3 regions of the Streptomyces sp. NPDC003035 genome follow, and region 1 is predicted to be linked to each of the others. Evidence: riboswitches for the same ligand, from Rfam matches in the RefSeq annotation. Region 1 holds a riboswitch; each other region holds the start of a gene.
What was found. A riboswitch is a leader RNA that binds a small molecule or an ion and turns the genes downstream of it on or off. The one in region 1 is predicted to bind cobalamin.
Positions count from the first base shown of each region.

Region 1 (4,918 bases):
CGCGCCGGCCGTCATCGCGCTGCCGCCGCGCCGGCCCCGTACGACGAGGTAGTCGAGGCCCAGTTCCTGACCGGCGAGGGCGAGGGCGTCCTTGGACTCGGCGGCGCCGATGAAGCCGACCGGTATGCCGAGGACGGCCGCAGGGCGGGGCGCGCCCTTGGCGATCATCTCCAGGAGGTGGAAGAGCGCGGTGGGGGCGTTGCCGATGGCGACGACGGAGCCTTCGAGGCGGTCGCGCCAGAGTTCGAGGGCGGCCGCGCTGCGGGTGGTGCCGAGCTCGGCGGCGAGGCCGGGCACGGACGGGTCGGAGAGCGTGCAGATCACCTCGTTGTCGGCGGGCAGCCGCTTGCGGGTGACACCGCTCGCGACCATCTGCGCGTCGCAGAGGATCGGGGCCCCGGCGCGCAGGGCGGCGCGGGCGCGGGAGACGACCTGCGGCGAGTAGGCGATATCGCGTACGAGGTCGGTCATGCCGCAGGCGTGGATCATCCGTACCGCGACCTGGGCGACATCGGCGGGCAGATCCGCGAGGTCCGCCTCGGCGCGGATCGTGGCAAAGGACTGGCGGTAGATCTCCGCGCCGTCCTTCTCGTAGGCGAACATCGTGTCGTTCTCGCTCATCTCGTTGTGCGGGCGGTGGTGCGGGCCGTTGCGACTGCTTCGGTGAGGCTTGTACGGGAGGTGGGGACGCCGTCGACCAGGTAGGCGCCCTCGCCGGTGGCGACGACGTCGACCCAGGTGCCGTGCGGGCCCTGGGGGTGGCCGCAGCGGCGGGCGCACCCGGAGAAGTGGACGGGGAGACCGGAGGCGCGACCGGGTGTCGCGTCGGCGCGGACGTCGGCGAGGGACTTGGCACAGCCGGGACGCCCGGTGCAGGCGCCGACGCCGGCCCAGGGGGAGTCGGGGTCGGTGATCAGGCCGTACGCGTCGAGGGCGCGCAGCCGTCGCGCGGCGGCCGTGCGGTCCGGGAAGCCCGTGACGACGGCCCCCCGCCAGGGGGTGAGCCGCACCTCGCCGCCCGTGGCGGCCAGGGCGCGCAGCTGTTCGGCCGTCAGCCGGCCGAGGGGCGCGAGGACGTGGAGGGCGGTCTCGCCGAGCACCCCGGGTGCGGGGGGTTCTCCGTGCGGGGGTTCCGTCGGGGGTACGGGCTCCGCCGCGATCCCGGCCCGGGCGAGCGCCCCCACCAGATCCGGCTCGTGCCCCTCGGGCAGCTCACGCACCCGCCAGGCACCGTTCCCCGCGCCATGGGCGGCGACCAGGAACGCCTCCGCGGCGGCGACGGCGGCGCGGGGCGCGTCGGTAGCAGCGACCCGGAAAACCTGGGCGCCGACGCGGAGGTGCGCGTCGGGGCGTCGGGGGCCGTCCGCGCCTGGCGCGCGGGGGCCGTCTTCGCCGGGGCTGTCCGCGCCCCGCGCGCCGGGGCCGTCTGCGCCTGGCGCACCTTCGCCGGGGCCGTCCGTGCCTGGCGTGCCTTCGCCGGGGCTGTCCGCGCCCCGTGCGCCGGGGTGCTGCGCGCCCACACCTCCCCTGGACGCCGGGGCCGCCCGGTCGGCCGATCCGTCCGAGGCCCGGGATCCGGCCGTACCCTCGTCGCCGGCCGCCCAGGCCCCCGCTGCGATCAAGGTCACATCTCCGCCGAGTCCGGCCACGTCCCCCCGGCCGTCGTCCAGGACGAAGAGGAAACGGCCGGAAAGGGCCGCCGTCCCCTCCCGCGCGCACAGCAGCGCGTCCAGCTCGCGCGCCCACAACTGCACGTCACCGCCGCCGAGTCCGTCCAGCCCCGCGGTCGGCGAGGCCACCACGTTCCGGACGCGTTCGTGGGTCGGGGACGGCAGGAGACCGGCCGGCGCCAGCAACTCCGCGAGCTCGGTGCCGCAGCCCTCTCCGAGGCCCCGCAGCTCCACGTTCCCCCGCGAGGTGACACTGACCCGCCCGTCGCCCAGCACCTCCGCCGCGGTGGCCAGGACCCCGACCTGACCTGCAGTCAACAAGCCTGCGGGCAGGCGCAGTCGGGCCAGACGCCCGTCGTCGGCGGCGTGCAGCCGGAGCGCCCCGGGGCAGGCGTCACCGCGGTCCCGTATGAGGGGTTCGCCCGGGTTGGGCGTGGTGGGTGGGGTGGGCGGCATGGCGGCGAGCATACCCACGTGAATCCGCGTGACCACCGGGTGTGATCCGGCCAACCCCCCAGTCCGGCGGGGGCAGGATCTACTATGCAGAACGGCATGGGGTCCCAGGGCCCCGGGGAGGAAGCCCGGTGAGAATCCGGCGCGGTCCCGCCACTGTGAGCCAGGTCGCACCCGCGTCCCGGTGAGTCAGGAACTCCCGCCGTCCACACGACCACCCGGGGCGCGGACAACCCCGAGGAAGGCCTGCGCTCGCATGCGAATTCTGTTGCTGTCGCACTCCGACACCGACCTGCTCAGCGCCCGCGCGGCCGGCGGTCCGGTCGCGTACCGGTTCGCCAACCCCTCCCGCCTCGGCCTCGACGAGCTGCCCGCGCTCCTGGACGGCGCCGACCTCGTCCTCGTACGCCTCCTCGGCGGTCTGAGGGCCTGGGAGGACGGCCTGGACGCGTTGCGCGCCACCGGCAGGCCGCTGGTCGTGCTCTCCGGCGAACAGGCTCCCGACGCCCAGCTCATGGAGGCCTCCACCGTCCCCATCGGTGTCGCCACCGAGGCCCACGCCTACCTCGCGCACGGCGGCCCGGCCAACCTGGAGCAGCTGGCGCGCTTCCTCTCCGACACCGTGCTGCTCACCGGGCACGGCTTCGAGGCCCCGGCCGCCGCGCCGACCTGGGGCCCGCTGGAGCGCGAGCCGCGGCGGACCGACGGCCCGACGGTCGCCGTGCTCTACTACCGCGCCCACCACATGAGCGGGAACACCGCCTTCGTCGACTCCCTCTGCGAGGCGATCGAGGACGCCGGTGCCCGCGCCCTGCCCCTGTACGTCGCCTCCTTGCGCGCCCCCGAGCCGGAGCTGCTGGAGACGCTGAGGTCCGCCGACGCGATCATCACCACCGTCCTCGCGGCCGGCGGCACCAAGCCCGCCGAGGCGCAGGCGGGCGGCGACGAGGAGGCCTGGGACGCGGGCGCGCTCGCCGCCCTCGACGTACCGATCCTGCAGGCGCTCTGCCTCACCGGCTCGCGCGCGGCCTGGGAGGAGAACGACGAGGGTCTCTCCCCGCTGGACGCCGCGAGCCAGGTCGCTGTCCCCGAGTTCGACGGCCGGCTCATCACCGTCCCGTTCTCCTTCAAGGAGATCGACGAGGACGGCCTCCCGGCGTACGTCGCCGACACCGAGCGTGCCGCCCGCGTCGCCGGGATCGCCGTGCGCCACGCCCGTCTGCGGCACATCCCGAACGCCGAGAAGAAGCTCGCGCTCGTCCTCTCCGCGTACCCGACCAAGCACTCCCGGATCGGCAACGCGGTCGGCCTCGACACCCCCGCGTCGGCGGTGGCCCTGCTGCGCCGTCTTCGGGAGGAGGGGTACGACTTCGGGCCCGAGGACGAGATCCCCGGCCTGGTCTCCGGCGACGGTGACGAGCTGATCTACGCCCTGATCGAGGCCGGCGGCCACGACCAGGACTGGCTGACCGAGGAGCAGCTCGCCCGCAACCCGGTCCGTATCCCGGCCGCCGACTACAAGCGCTGGTACGCGACCCTGCCGGAGGAACTGCGGACGCACGTCGAGGAGCACTGGGGCCCGCCGCCCGGCGAGATGTTCCTCGACCGGTCGCGGAATCCCGAGGGTGACATCGTCCTCGCCGCGCTGCGCCGCGGGAACCTGCTGATCCTCATCCAGCCCCCGCGCGGCTTCGGTGAGAACCCGATCGCGATCTATCACGACCCCGATCTCCCGCCCTCCCACCACTACCTGGCCGCCTACCGCTGGATCGCGGCGCGCGCCGAGGACGGCGGCTTCGGGGCGGACGCCATGGTCCACCTCGGCAAGCACGGCAACCTGGAGTGGCTGCCGGGCAAGAACGCGGGCCTGTCCGCCGCGTGCGGCCCGGACGCGGCGCTCGGCGACATCCCGCTGATCTACCCCTTCCTGGTCAACGACCCGGGCGAGGGCACCCAGGCCAAGCGGCGCGTACACGCGACGCTCGTCGACCACCTGGTGCCGCCGATGGCGCGGGCCGACTCCTACGGCGACATCGCGCGCCTGGAGCAGCTGCTCGACGAGTACGCGCAGATCTCCTCCATGGACCCGTCCAAGCTGCCCGCGATCCGCGCGCAGATCTGGACGCTGATCCAGGCCGCGAAGCTCGACCACGACCTGGGGCTCGAGGACCGTCCCGAGGACGACGGCTTCGACGACTTCCTGCTGCACGTCGACGGCTGGCTCTGCGAGGTCAAGGACGCGCAGATCAGGGACGGTCTGCACGTGCTGGGCGGGGCGCCGACCGGCGAGGCCCGGGTCAACCTGGTCCTGTCGATCCTGCGCGCCCGGCAGATCTGGGGAGGTACGCAGGCCCTGCCGGGTCTGCGCGAGGCGCTGGGCCTGGACGAGTCGGCCGCGACCCGTACGACCGCCGACGAGGCGGAGGCGACGGCGCGCGAGCTGGTCGAGGCGATGGAGGCCGCGGACTGGTCCGTGGACGCGGTCCCGACGGTCGCCGAGGCCCACGGCCCGGATGTCGCCGCCGTGCTCCGTTTCGCCGGTGAGCAGGTCGTGCCCCGCCTGGCCGCGACGACCGACGAACTCACCCACGCCGTCCACGCGTTGGACGGCGGGTTCGTGCCGGCCGGACCGTCCGGCTCGCCGCTGCGCGGTCTGGTCAACGTGCTGCCGACCGGCCGGAACTTCTACTCCGTCGACCCCAAGGCCGTGCCCTCCCGCCTCGCGTGGGAGACCGGCCAGGCGCTCGCCGACTCCCTCCTGGAGCGCTACCGCTCCGACAACGGCGAGTGGCCGA
Region 1 is NZ_JBIAPJ010000004.1:291,053-295,970, reverse strand. Features, by position in the region: gene ACFYV5_RS14530 (precorrin-8X methylmutase) at 1-621, opposite strand, end outside; gene ACFYV5_RS14525 (cobalamin biosynthesis protein CobG) at 618-2,126, opposite strand; cobalamin riboswitch at 2,208-2,341, shown strand; gene cobN (cobaltochelatase subunit CobN) at 2,380-4,918, shown strand, end outside.

Region 2 (4,918 bases), on a different contig from region 1:
TCGCCGCGTACGAGACGGGCCTGGTCACGCCGGGATCCGCCGGCGAGCCGCAGCCGCGCCGGGAGCGCTGACGGCCGCGCGGATCAGGAGGAGCGGGAACGGGCGAGGGTGCCGAGCACGCGCAGGTGCGGCCGGCCGTCGCCGTCCGGGTGCGTGACCGTCACGCGGACCCCGTAGACGTCGGCGATCAGCGCGGGTTCGAGCACCTCGCGCGGCGCACCGGCGGCCACCACCCGCCCGCCGGAGAGCATGACGATCGTGTCGCAGTACATCGCGGCGAGGTTCAGGTCGTGGAGGGCCACGATCGTGGTGACCGGCAGCGCGGACACCAGGTCGAGGAGGTCGTGCTGGTGCTGGATGTCGAGGTGGTTGGTGGGTTCGTCGAGGAGGAGTTCCCTCGGCTCCTGGGCGAGGGCCCGGGCGATCTGGACGCGTTGGCGTTCACCGCCGGACAGGGTCTGCCAGGGCTGTTCCGCGCGGTCGGCGAGGCCGGTGCGGTGCAGGGCGTCCCGTACGGCGTGCTCGTCGGCGGCCGTCGGGGGCGACCAGGCCCGCCGGTGGGGGATGCGGCCGAGGCGTACGACCTCGGCGACCGTGAGCTCGACGAGGGTGTCGGCCTGCTGCTCCACGACCGCGACGCGCCGGGCGACGTCCCGGCGGCGCAGGTCCGCGAGCGGCCGGCCGTCGAGGGTGACGAGACCGGAGGACGGCTCCAGGACTCCGCAGAGCAGCCTCAACAGGGTGGATTTCCCGGAGCCGTTGGGACCGAGGAGCGCCGTGGTGGTGCCGGGCTCCGGGGCGATGTCGACCCCGTCGAGGATCAGCCGCCCTCCGGCGGTGCGCGCCACGCGCTCGGCGCCGAGCGTCGTGGAACCGGGCGAGCCGGGTGTCACGTGACCGGGTGTCATCGGTGGGCCTTCCTGCTCCGGTACAGGACGAGGACGAACGCGGGGACGCCCACGAGGGAGGTGACGACGCCGACGGGCACCTCCTGGGGTTCGAGGACGGTCCGGGCGAGCGTGTCGACCCAGACCAGGAAGACGGCTCCCCCGAGGGCGGTGACGGGCAGCAGACGGCCGTGGCCGGGTCCGACGAGGGCGCGGGCGGCGTGCGGCAGGACGAGCCCGACGAAGCCGATGGCGCCCGCCGAGCTGACCAGCGCGGCGGTGAGCAGCGCGGTGGCGCACAGCAGGACGAGCCGGGCGCGGGCCACCCGTACGCCGAGGGTGGCCGCCGCGTCCTGACCGAACGCGAAGGCGTCGAGCGTACGGGCATGACCGAGGCAGACGGCCAGGGCGAGCCCGAGGACGGCGAGGCAGAGCCATACGTCGGTCCAGCCGGCGCCGCTCAGCGAACCGAGCAGCCAGAACAGCACCCCGCGGGTCGTCTCGGCGTCGGCGGAGGTGACGACGACGAAGGAGGTGAGCGCGGAGAACAGCTGCATCGAGGCGACGCCGGAGAGGACGACCCGGTCGGGCGTGCCGCCGAGCGTGTGGCTCAGCAGCAGCATCGCGGCGAAGGAGCACACCGCGCCCGCGAAGGCGCCCGCGGAGACGGACAGCGCTCCCCCGCCGACGCCGAGGACGACCACCACGACCGCTCCGGTCGAGGCGCCGGAGGAGACACCGAGGACGAAGGGGTCGGCGAGCGGATTGCGCAGCAGGGACTGCATCACGGCGCCGCAGAGGGCGAGACCCGCCCCGCACACGGCGGCGAGGAGGGTACGGGGCAGCCGCAGGTTCCAGATGATGCCGTCCCGGATCGGGCCGACCCCTGAGGGCGTGCCCCCGAGGTGCGAGGCGACGACGGAGCCCACGTCACCGACGCCGATGTCCGCCGGTCCGATGGTGAGGGTCACGGCGAGGGAGAGGACGAGCGCGGTGCAGCCGGCCGTGATGCGCAGCAGGGCGGCGGTCACTTCGCGAGGCCGTGCGCGCGCAGGGCGGCGGCGACCTGCTCGATGCCCTCGACGGTACGGATGGTCGGGTTCATGGCCTGGCCGCTGAGGAGCACGTACCGCTTGGCGCGCACGGCGTCCATCTTCTTCGTGACGGGGTCGGACTCCAGGAACGCGATCTTCTTGGCGGCGCTCTCCCCCGACTGGGCCTTGCGGGTGAGGTCGCCGATCACGAGGAGGTCGGGGTTCCGGTCGGCGACGGACTCCCAGCCGATCTGGGGCCATTCCTCGGTGGTGTCGTCGAAGACGTTCTTGGTGCCGGTCTCCCGGGTGATGACGCCGGGCGCTCCGCAACAACCAGCCACGTAGGGGGACTTGGCGTCGGAGAACCAGTAGAGGACGCTGACGTCGGCGACGCGGAGGCCGGCGGTGGCCTCGGTCACCCGGGTCTTGAGGCGGGCGATGAGCTCCTCGCCCCGCTTCTCGACGCCGAAGACGCGGGCCAGGTCGCGGACTTCGCCGTAGACGGTGTCCATGGCGAGCGGCGTGGTGCGCTTGCCGTCGCCCCCGCCGCTGTTGTCCTTGCCCACACAGTCGGAGGGGGAGAGGTAGGTGGGGACGCCGAGCTTCTCGAACTGCTCGCGGCCGGCGACTCCGCCCTTGCCGAGGGTGGAGCCGAAGGAGGCGGCGACGAAGTCGGGTTCGGTGTCCAGCACCTTCTCGAAGGAGGGGTTGTTCTCCGCGAGCCTCGGGACGGCGGAGGCGGCCTTCTCCAGCCCCTTCATCACCGGGTCGGTCCAGGTCGCGGTCCCGACCATCCGGTCCGCGAGGCCGAGGGACAGCATGATCTCGGTGGTGCCCTGGTTCAGGGAGACGGCCCGGCGCGGCCCGCCGGGCGGGATCTCCACGGTGCGGCCGCAGTTCTCGAGTGTCCGCGCCGGGGCGGACGAGGCCGGCCGGGCCTCGCCGGCGGCGCCGCCGCAGCCGGTGAGGAGCAGCGCTCCGGACACGAGCAGGGCGAAGGAACGGGGGGTGCGGGCGAGAGGCACGGCTCATCCTCGGCGTCGAGGGCCCATACGCGGGGCCCGTTTCGTACGGATTCGCCAGCAGGTCTTCGGACTCGGGGTCATCCGGGCGGGACGCCTTCCCGGCCCGGTTCCCCGGTCCAGTGACTTCGTGCCCCGCCCGTCACCCTCACCGCTGCGCGTCAGCTCCGGATTCGCACCGGATTCCCTGACTCGCGTACGTCACGCACGTGAGTTCGACTGGCTACGGCAAGCTACCACAGCGCCGGCCGGGCCCCTCCGTACGCCGACGGGGCGGCGGTGGGAGGGCGCGCGATCCCTTCCGGGATCTGTCGCACCGCTCCACCGCCGCCCCGTTCACCGGGACCCGGACGTGCCGGGTTCCGAAGTGGGCCGTGGGCCCGGCGAGGTCAGGCCACCGGCGCCGGGAACGTCGGGTACTCCACGCCGGAGACGTGCTGGACGACCCGGATGACCTGGCACGAGTAGCCGAACTCGTTGTCGTACCACAGGTAGAGGATCGCGTTGTCGCCGTCCACCTTGGTGGCACCGGCGTCGACGATCGAGGCGTGGCGCGAACCGACGAAGTCCATGGAGACCGCGTCGGGGGCCGTGGTGAAGTCGATCTGGCGCTTGAGCGGCGAGTGGAGCGAGACGTCGCGGAGGTAGTCGAGGACCTCCTCGCGGGTGGTCTCGCGGCCCAGGCGCAGGCTCAGGATGGCGATCGAGACGTCCGGGACGGGGACGCGGATCGAGCTGCCGGTGATCGGCGCCTTCAGGTCCGGAAGCGCCTTGGCGACGGCGGAGGCGGCACCGGTCTCGGTGATCACCATGTTGAGCGGCGCGGAACGGCCGCGGCGGTCGGCCTTGTGGTAGTTGTCCAGCAGGTTCTGGTCGTTCGTGAACGAGTGGACGGTCTCGACGTGACCGCGCAGGACGCCGTACTCGTCGTCCATGGCCTTGAGCGGCGGGACGATCGCGTTGGTTGTGCAGGAGGCACAGGACAGGATCTGCTCGTCCGGCTTGATGGTGTCGTGGTTGACGCCGTGGACAATGTTCGGGACGTCGCCCTTGCCCGGGGCGGTCAGGACGACCTTGTCGATACCGGGGCGCAGGTGCTTGGACAGACCCTCGCGGTCCCGCCACTTGCCCGTGTTGTCGATGAGGATGGCGTCCTTGATGCCGTACGCGGTGTAGTCGACCTCGGACGGGTCGTTCGCGTAGATCACCTTGATCGTGTTGCCGTTGGCGACGATCGTGCTGGTCGCCTCGTCCACGGTGATGGTGCCCTGGAACTGACCGTGGATGGAGTCGCGGCGCAGCAACGAGGCGCGCTTCACCAGGTCCGCCTCGCCGCCGCCGCGCACGACGATGGCGCGCAGGCGCAGGCCGTTGCCGGAGCCGGCCTTCTCGATGAGCAGGCGGGCGACGAGGCGGCCGATGCGGCCGAAGCCGTAGAGGACGACGTCGCGTCCCTCGCGGCGCTCGATCTTGTTGGCACCCGTGGCACCGACGACGGCCTCGGCGGTGAAGTCCGCCACCGACAGACCGCGGTCGTCGGTCTTGTATTCCGCGGCGAGCATGCCGATGTCGATCTGGGAGGGACCGAGATCGAGCGCGGCGAGCGCCTGCAGGAAGGGCATCGTCTCGGTGACCGAGAGTTCCTCACCGGCGATCTGCCGGGCGAATCGGTGGGTCTTGAGGATGCTGACCACCGACTTGTTCACCAAGGAGCGGCTGTGCAGGAGGACGGTGACGTCATACTCCCGGTGCAGCTTCCCGATGATCGGGATCATCGACTCCGCGATCTCCTCGCGGGTCTTCCAACTGGTGAACGAGTCCTCGTTGACAGTCACAGTTTTATCTTTCGAGCTAGGCGGCGCTCATATGCTAACCCGCCCCTCCTTTGATCGTTCAAGGGGTCCCTGGGGACGGGCATCGACGCCCCACTTCGCCCGATTTCAGCCCGATATGGACAGGCCGTACGCCACCGAGC
Region 2 is NZ_JBIAPJ010000003.1:474,758-479,675, forward strand. Features, by position in the region: gene ACFYV5_RS11800 (response regulator) at 1-71, shown strand, start outside; gene ACFYV5_RS11805 (ABC transporter ATP-binding protein) at 84-908, opposite strand; gene ACFYV5_RS11810 (FecCD family ABC transporter permease) at 905-1,918, opposite strand; gene ACFYV5_RS11815 (ABC transporter substrate-binding protein) at 1,915-2,946, opposite strand; cobalamin riboswitch at 2,985-3,182, opposite strand; gene ACFYV5_RS11820 (glyceraldehyde-3-phosphate dehydrogenase) at 3,333-4,778, opposite strand.
Region 2: it holds a riboswitch for cobalamin, as region 1 does, so the genes downstream of both, ACFYV5_RS11815 (ABC transporter substrate-binding protein) here and cobN (cobaltochelatase subunit CobN) in region 1, are expected to answer to the same signal.

Region 3 (4,918 bases), on a different contig from region 1:
GGGGGTCAGAGCAGGGGGGTGAGGAAACGGCGCAGGGCCTCTTCGTAGCGCACCGGGTCGGCGTTCCACATGGAGGCGTGCGGGGCACCGCGGACCGTGTGCAGGGTGACCAGTTCCGGGCGGCGGGCGGCCAGGTCGAGGGACGGCTCCCAGGGGGCGATGGTGTCGTCGGGGCCGTGGACGACCAGTGTCGGCACGCGCAGGGCGGCCGGGTCGGCGACCTCCCGGAGCAGGCCGCCGCGCCCGCCGGTCCTGCCCTGCGCGGCGCGGACCGCGAGCGGGATCAGCGGGCCGGGGACGCGGCGGGCCGCGGCGAGGTTGCGCAGGGTGGCCTCCCGGTCGAGGACCGGGGAGTCGAGGACGAGTCCGCGGACCACGTCCCGTACGCCGGAGTCGGCGGCGGCGTGCAGCGCCATCGCGGCGCCGGTCCCCCAGCCGTAGAGGACGACCTCCTGGGCGCCCCTGCGGACGGCGTGGCGGACGGCCGCGTCGACGTCGCGCCAGGCGGAGTCGCCGAGGTGGCCGAGGCCGTCCGGGCAGCGGGGCGCGCCCTCGTCCCCGCGGTAGGCCACACAGAGGACGGGGATCTGCCGTCGGGAGAGGAAGGGGACGAGGTTGAGGGGGTGCCGGCGGGTGGTGCCCATGCCGTGCAGGGCGATCACCCAGGTGGGACGGGGGCCGGGGACGAGCCAGGCCGGCAGGGTGCCGAATTCGCCCGGGATCTCGACGTCCTCGTGGTCGATCCCCAGCGCGGTGCGCGGGGTGCCGCTGTGCAGCTCGGGGGTGAGCCGGACCTTGGCGCCGGACTCCAGGGTGCCGAGCTCGACCCGTTCCAGGCGGCGGACGACGGTGTCCGCGGTGTGCGGGACGCGGTCGAGGACGGGTCCGACGACGGCGTGGACGCCGGGGCCCTCGATCCCGTACGTACCGGGGCGCAGGGAGGCGAGGCTGCGGGTGAGGGTGACCCGGCCGGACTCGGTGGCGTGCACCGTGAGCCGGGGGTCGCCCGGGAGGGGCGGTCCGGACGACGCCTTGAGGGCGGCGTCACTGGCGTACCGGCCGGCCGCGACCGCGGCCGCGCCGACACCGAGCAGAGTGGTGACGGCCGCTGCCGTCGCTGTAGCGGGGCGCACCGTCCCAGTGTCGGCAGGACGGGGGCCGAATGCCAGCGGGCGGGCCCGCCGAAAGCCTCGCGCGAGTGACATGGATCTCCTCGACGGGTCCCCCGATCGGCTGACAGGGGTCGCGAGGCGTCCGGCTGATGACACGGGCGGGAGGGACGGAAGTGAAGGGCGTCGCTTCTGTCCCGTAAGGGCACGGCTTACCCGTGGTTGCGGGGTGACCACATCGTGGACAGAACCGCGTCGGGAGCACTATCGGGAGCACTAAGCGGAATCTCAGGACACCGGATCGGGACACCACACAGCCCGACCCAGTTCACCTTCCGTTCACTCAGGTTGCCTACGTTCGTCGAGCCACTGACGTCGAACGATTGCCTGGGTAAATGGAACACATCACGCTGCTGCTCGCGATTGTGGTCGTGACAGCTCTCGTGTTCGATTTCACGAACGGTTTCCACGACACCGCCAACGCGATGGCGACGACCATCTCGACCGGTGCCCTCAAGCCCAAGACGGCGGTGGCCATGTCCGCCGTGCTGAACCTGGTCGGTGCGTTCCTGTCGGTGGAGGTTGCCAAGACGATCTCCAAGGGACTCGTCAACGAGGAGGGCATCCAACCCGAGGTCATCCTCGCCGCGCTCGTCGGCGCGATCCTCTGGAACCTGCTGACCTGGCTGGTCGGCCTGCCGTCCAGCTCCTCGCACGCCCTGATGGGCGGCCTGATCGGCGCGACCATCGCCTCGATCGGCCTCAGTGGTGTCAACGGCGGGGTCGTCGTCACCAAGGTGCTCATCCCGGCGATCGCCGCCCCGCTGGTCGCCGGCCTGGCCGCGATGCTCGCCGCCCGCCTGACGTACCGCCTGGACCGGAACGCCGGCAAGAAGACCACCGAGAAGGGCTACCGGGCCGGCCAGATCGCCTCCGCCGGTCTCGTCTCCCTGGCCCACGGCACCAACGACGCCCAGAAGACGATGGGCATCATCACCCTCGCCCTGGTCGCCGGCGGTGTCCTCGTCCCCGGCTCCAACCCGCCCGTCTGGGTCATCGTCTCCGCCGGTGTGGCGATCGCGCTCGGCACCTACCTCGGCGGCTGGCGCATCATCCGCACGATGGGCAAGGGCCTCACCGACCTTCAGCCGCAGCAGGGCTTCGCCGCCCAGACCAGCGCGGCCACGGTCATCCTCGCCTCCTCCAGCCTGGGCTTCTCCCTCTCGACCACGCACTCCTGCTCCGGCGCCGTCATGGGCGCGGGCCTGGGCCGCAAGGGCGGTGTCGTCCGCTGGTCGACCGCCACCCGGATGTTCGTCGCCTGGGGCCTGACCCTTCCGGCCGCGGGCCTCGTCGGAGCCGGAGCCGAGTACGTCGCCCGCCAGGGCGACTGGGGCGTCTACACCGTCGCGGCCTTCCTGGTCGCCTCCTGCGTCGCCATCTGGCTCGTCTCCCGCCGCCAGGTGGTGGACCACACCAACGTCAACGACGTCGAGGCCGAGCCCGCGGGCGTCGTGACCACCGCCATGGCGGCCGTCACCCCGCCGCCGGCCGGTTCCGTCGCCGCCGTCGCGGACGAGGACCTGAAGACCACCATCCCCTCGCCGGCCCCTGCGGACCCGGCAGCCCCCGCCGCCTCTGCCGCGGTGTAAGGAACGAAACGACATGAAGATCGACTGGGCAGCTCTCGGCTCCGTCTTCGGAGTCAGCCTCGTGGCGACCGTCGCCCTCGTGGGCCTCTTCACCCTCGGCATCGTCGGCCTCTCCAAGCAGGAGCAGGCCGCCGCCCAGGGAGGCTCGGCCACCCTGGCGCGTACCGGCGCGTACGCCTGCTTCGCGCTGTGCGCGGCGGCCGTCGTGTACGGCATCTCTCTCATCGTGGCCTGACGCCACACGCTTCGACGGCCGGGCGGGCCGCACCTTCGGGTGCGGCCCGCCCGGTCCGTCGTTCGCCGCCGTCGTTCGCGGGCCTCGTGTGGTGCTTCGCACACTGTCTCACCGCAGGTCAAGGGTGAGTTGACGGGTGTTCGCACAGCGTGGTGGACTTCCGGGGCCAATACGGCGGCAAGTAGAGGAAGTCCGGTGCGAATCCGGCGCGGTCCCGCCACTGTGACCGGGGAGTCGATCCCCGGGAGCCAGGAACTCTCGCCGCCGGTCACGTCGAGCCAGGGCGCGGACCCTGAGTGAGGACACAGCGCCATGCCCGGCCGCAGAGCAGCCACAGGTGTATTCGCGTACGGCGCCGCCGCCGGACTGGCCGCGGACCTGATCCTCGGCGACCCCCGCCGCGGCCATCCCGTCGCCGTGTTCGGACGGGCCGCCGGCTCCGTCGAGAAGCTTCTCCGGCGCGACCACCGCGGGTGGGGCGCGCTGCACACGGCCGTCTGCGCGGGCGGTACGGCGGCCCTCGGGGCCCTCGCCGCGCGTGCCGTACGGGACCGTCCCGCCGCCTCCGTCGCGCTGACCGCCGCCTCTGTCTGGGCCGTCGTCGGCGGTACGACCCTGAGCCGGGAGGCCCGCGCGATCGGCGGCGCCCTGGCTGCCGGGGACCTGGAGGTGGCCCGCGAGCGGCTGCCGCATCTGGTCGGGCGGGATCCGCAGACCCTGGACGGTCCGGCGATGGCCCGCGCGGTGGTGGAGTCCGTCGCCGAGAACACCTCCGACGCCGTCGTGGGCGCCCTGGTCTGGGGAGCCGTGGCGGGGGTTCCGGGCCTGCTCGGCTTCCGGGCCGTGAACACGCTCGACGCGATGGTCGGCCACAAGTCCCCGACGTACCGCCGCTTCGGCTGGGCCTCGGCCCGGCTCGACGACGTGGCCGGCTGGCCGGGCGCCCGGCTGACCGCCGCGCTCGCGACGGTCGCGGGCGGCGATCCCCGAGGGGCCCTGCGGGCCTGGCGCGCCGATGCGGCCAAGCACCCGAGCCCCAACGCGGGCCCGGTGGAGGCCGCGTTCGCCGGGGCCCTCGGCGTACGGCTCGGGGGGACGCTCTCGTACGGCGGGCGGGTCGAGCACCGGCCCGTGCTGAACGGGGAGGGCCGGGCCGTGGAGGTCGGGGACATCGAGCGGGCGGTACGGCTGTCGCGCCGGGTGACCGCGCTGACGCTGGCGGTGTGTGTGGGTGGACGGCTGGCCGTGACGGCCATGAAGCGGAGGCGTGCATGAGAGGCGGACGCGGAGGCGGACTGCTGGTCGCGGGGACCACGTCCGACGCAGGCAAGAGTGTCGTCACGGCGGGCATCTGCCGCTGGCTGGTCCGGCAGGGCGTGAAGGTCGCCCCGTTCAAGGGCCAGAACATGTCCCTGAACTCCTTCGTGACGCGGGAGGGCGCGGAGATCGGCCGGGCGCAGGCCATGCAGGCGCAGGCCGCGCGCGTCGAGCCGACCGCGCTGATGAACCCCGTACTGCTGAAGCCGGGCAGCGACCGCTCCAGCCAGGTCGTGCTGATGGGCAAGCCCGTCGGTGAACTCAGTGCGCGCGGCTACCACGGGGGGCGCCAGAAGGAGCTCTTCGAGCCCGTGCTGGCGTGCCTGGAGGAGCTGCGGGGCACGTACGACGCCGTGATCTGCGAGGGCGCGGGCAGCCCGGCCGAGATCAATCTGCGGCGCACGGACATCGTGAACATGGGCATCGCGCGGGCCGCGCGGCTGCCGGTGCTCGTCGTCGGGGACATCGACCGGGGCGGGGTCTTCGCCCAGTTCTTCGGGACCACGGCGCTGCTGAGCCCCGAGGACCAGTCGCTCGTGGCCGGGTATCTGGTGAACAAGTTCCGTGGCGACGTGACGCTCCTCGAGCCGGGCCTGGACATGCTG
Region 3 is NZ_JBIAPJ010000008.1:56,696-61,613, forward strand. Features, by position in the region: gene ACFYV5_RS25005 (alpha/beta hydrolase) at 6-1,133, opposite strand; gene ACFYV5_RS25010 (inorganic phosphate transporter) at 1,505-2,761, shown strand; gene ACFYV5_RS25015 (hypothetical protein) at 2,775-2,996, shown strand; cobalamin riboswitch at 3,133-3,277, shown strand; gene ACFYV5_RS25020 (cobalamin biosynthesis protein) at 3,309-4,271, shown strand; gene ACFYV5_RS25025 (cobyric acid synthase) at 4,268-4,918, shown strand, end outside.
Region 3: it holds a riboswitch for cobalamin, as region 1 does, so the genes downstream of both, ACFYV5_RS25020 (cobalamin biosynthesis protein) here and cobN (cobaltochelatase subunit CobN) in region 1, are expected to answer to the same signal.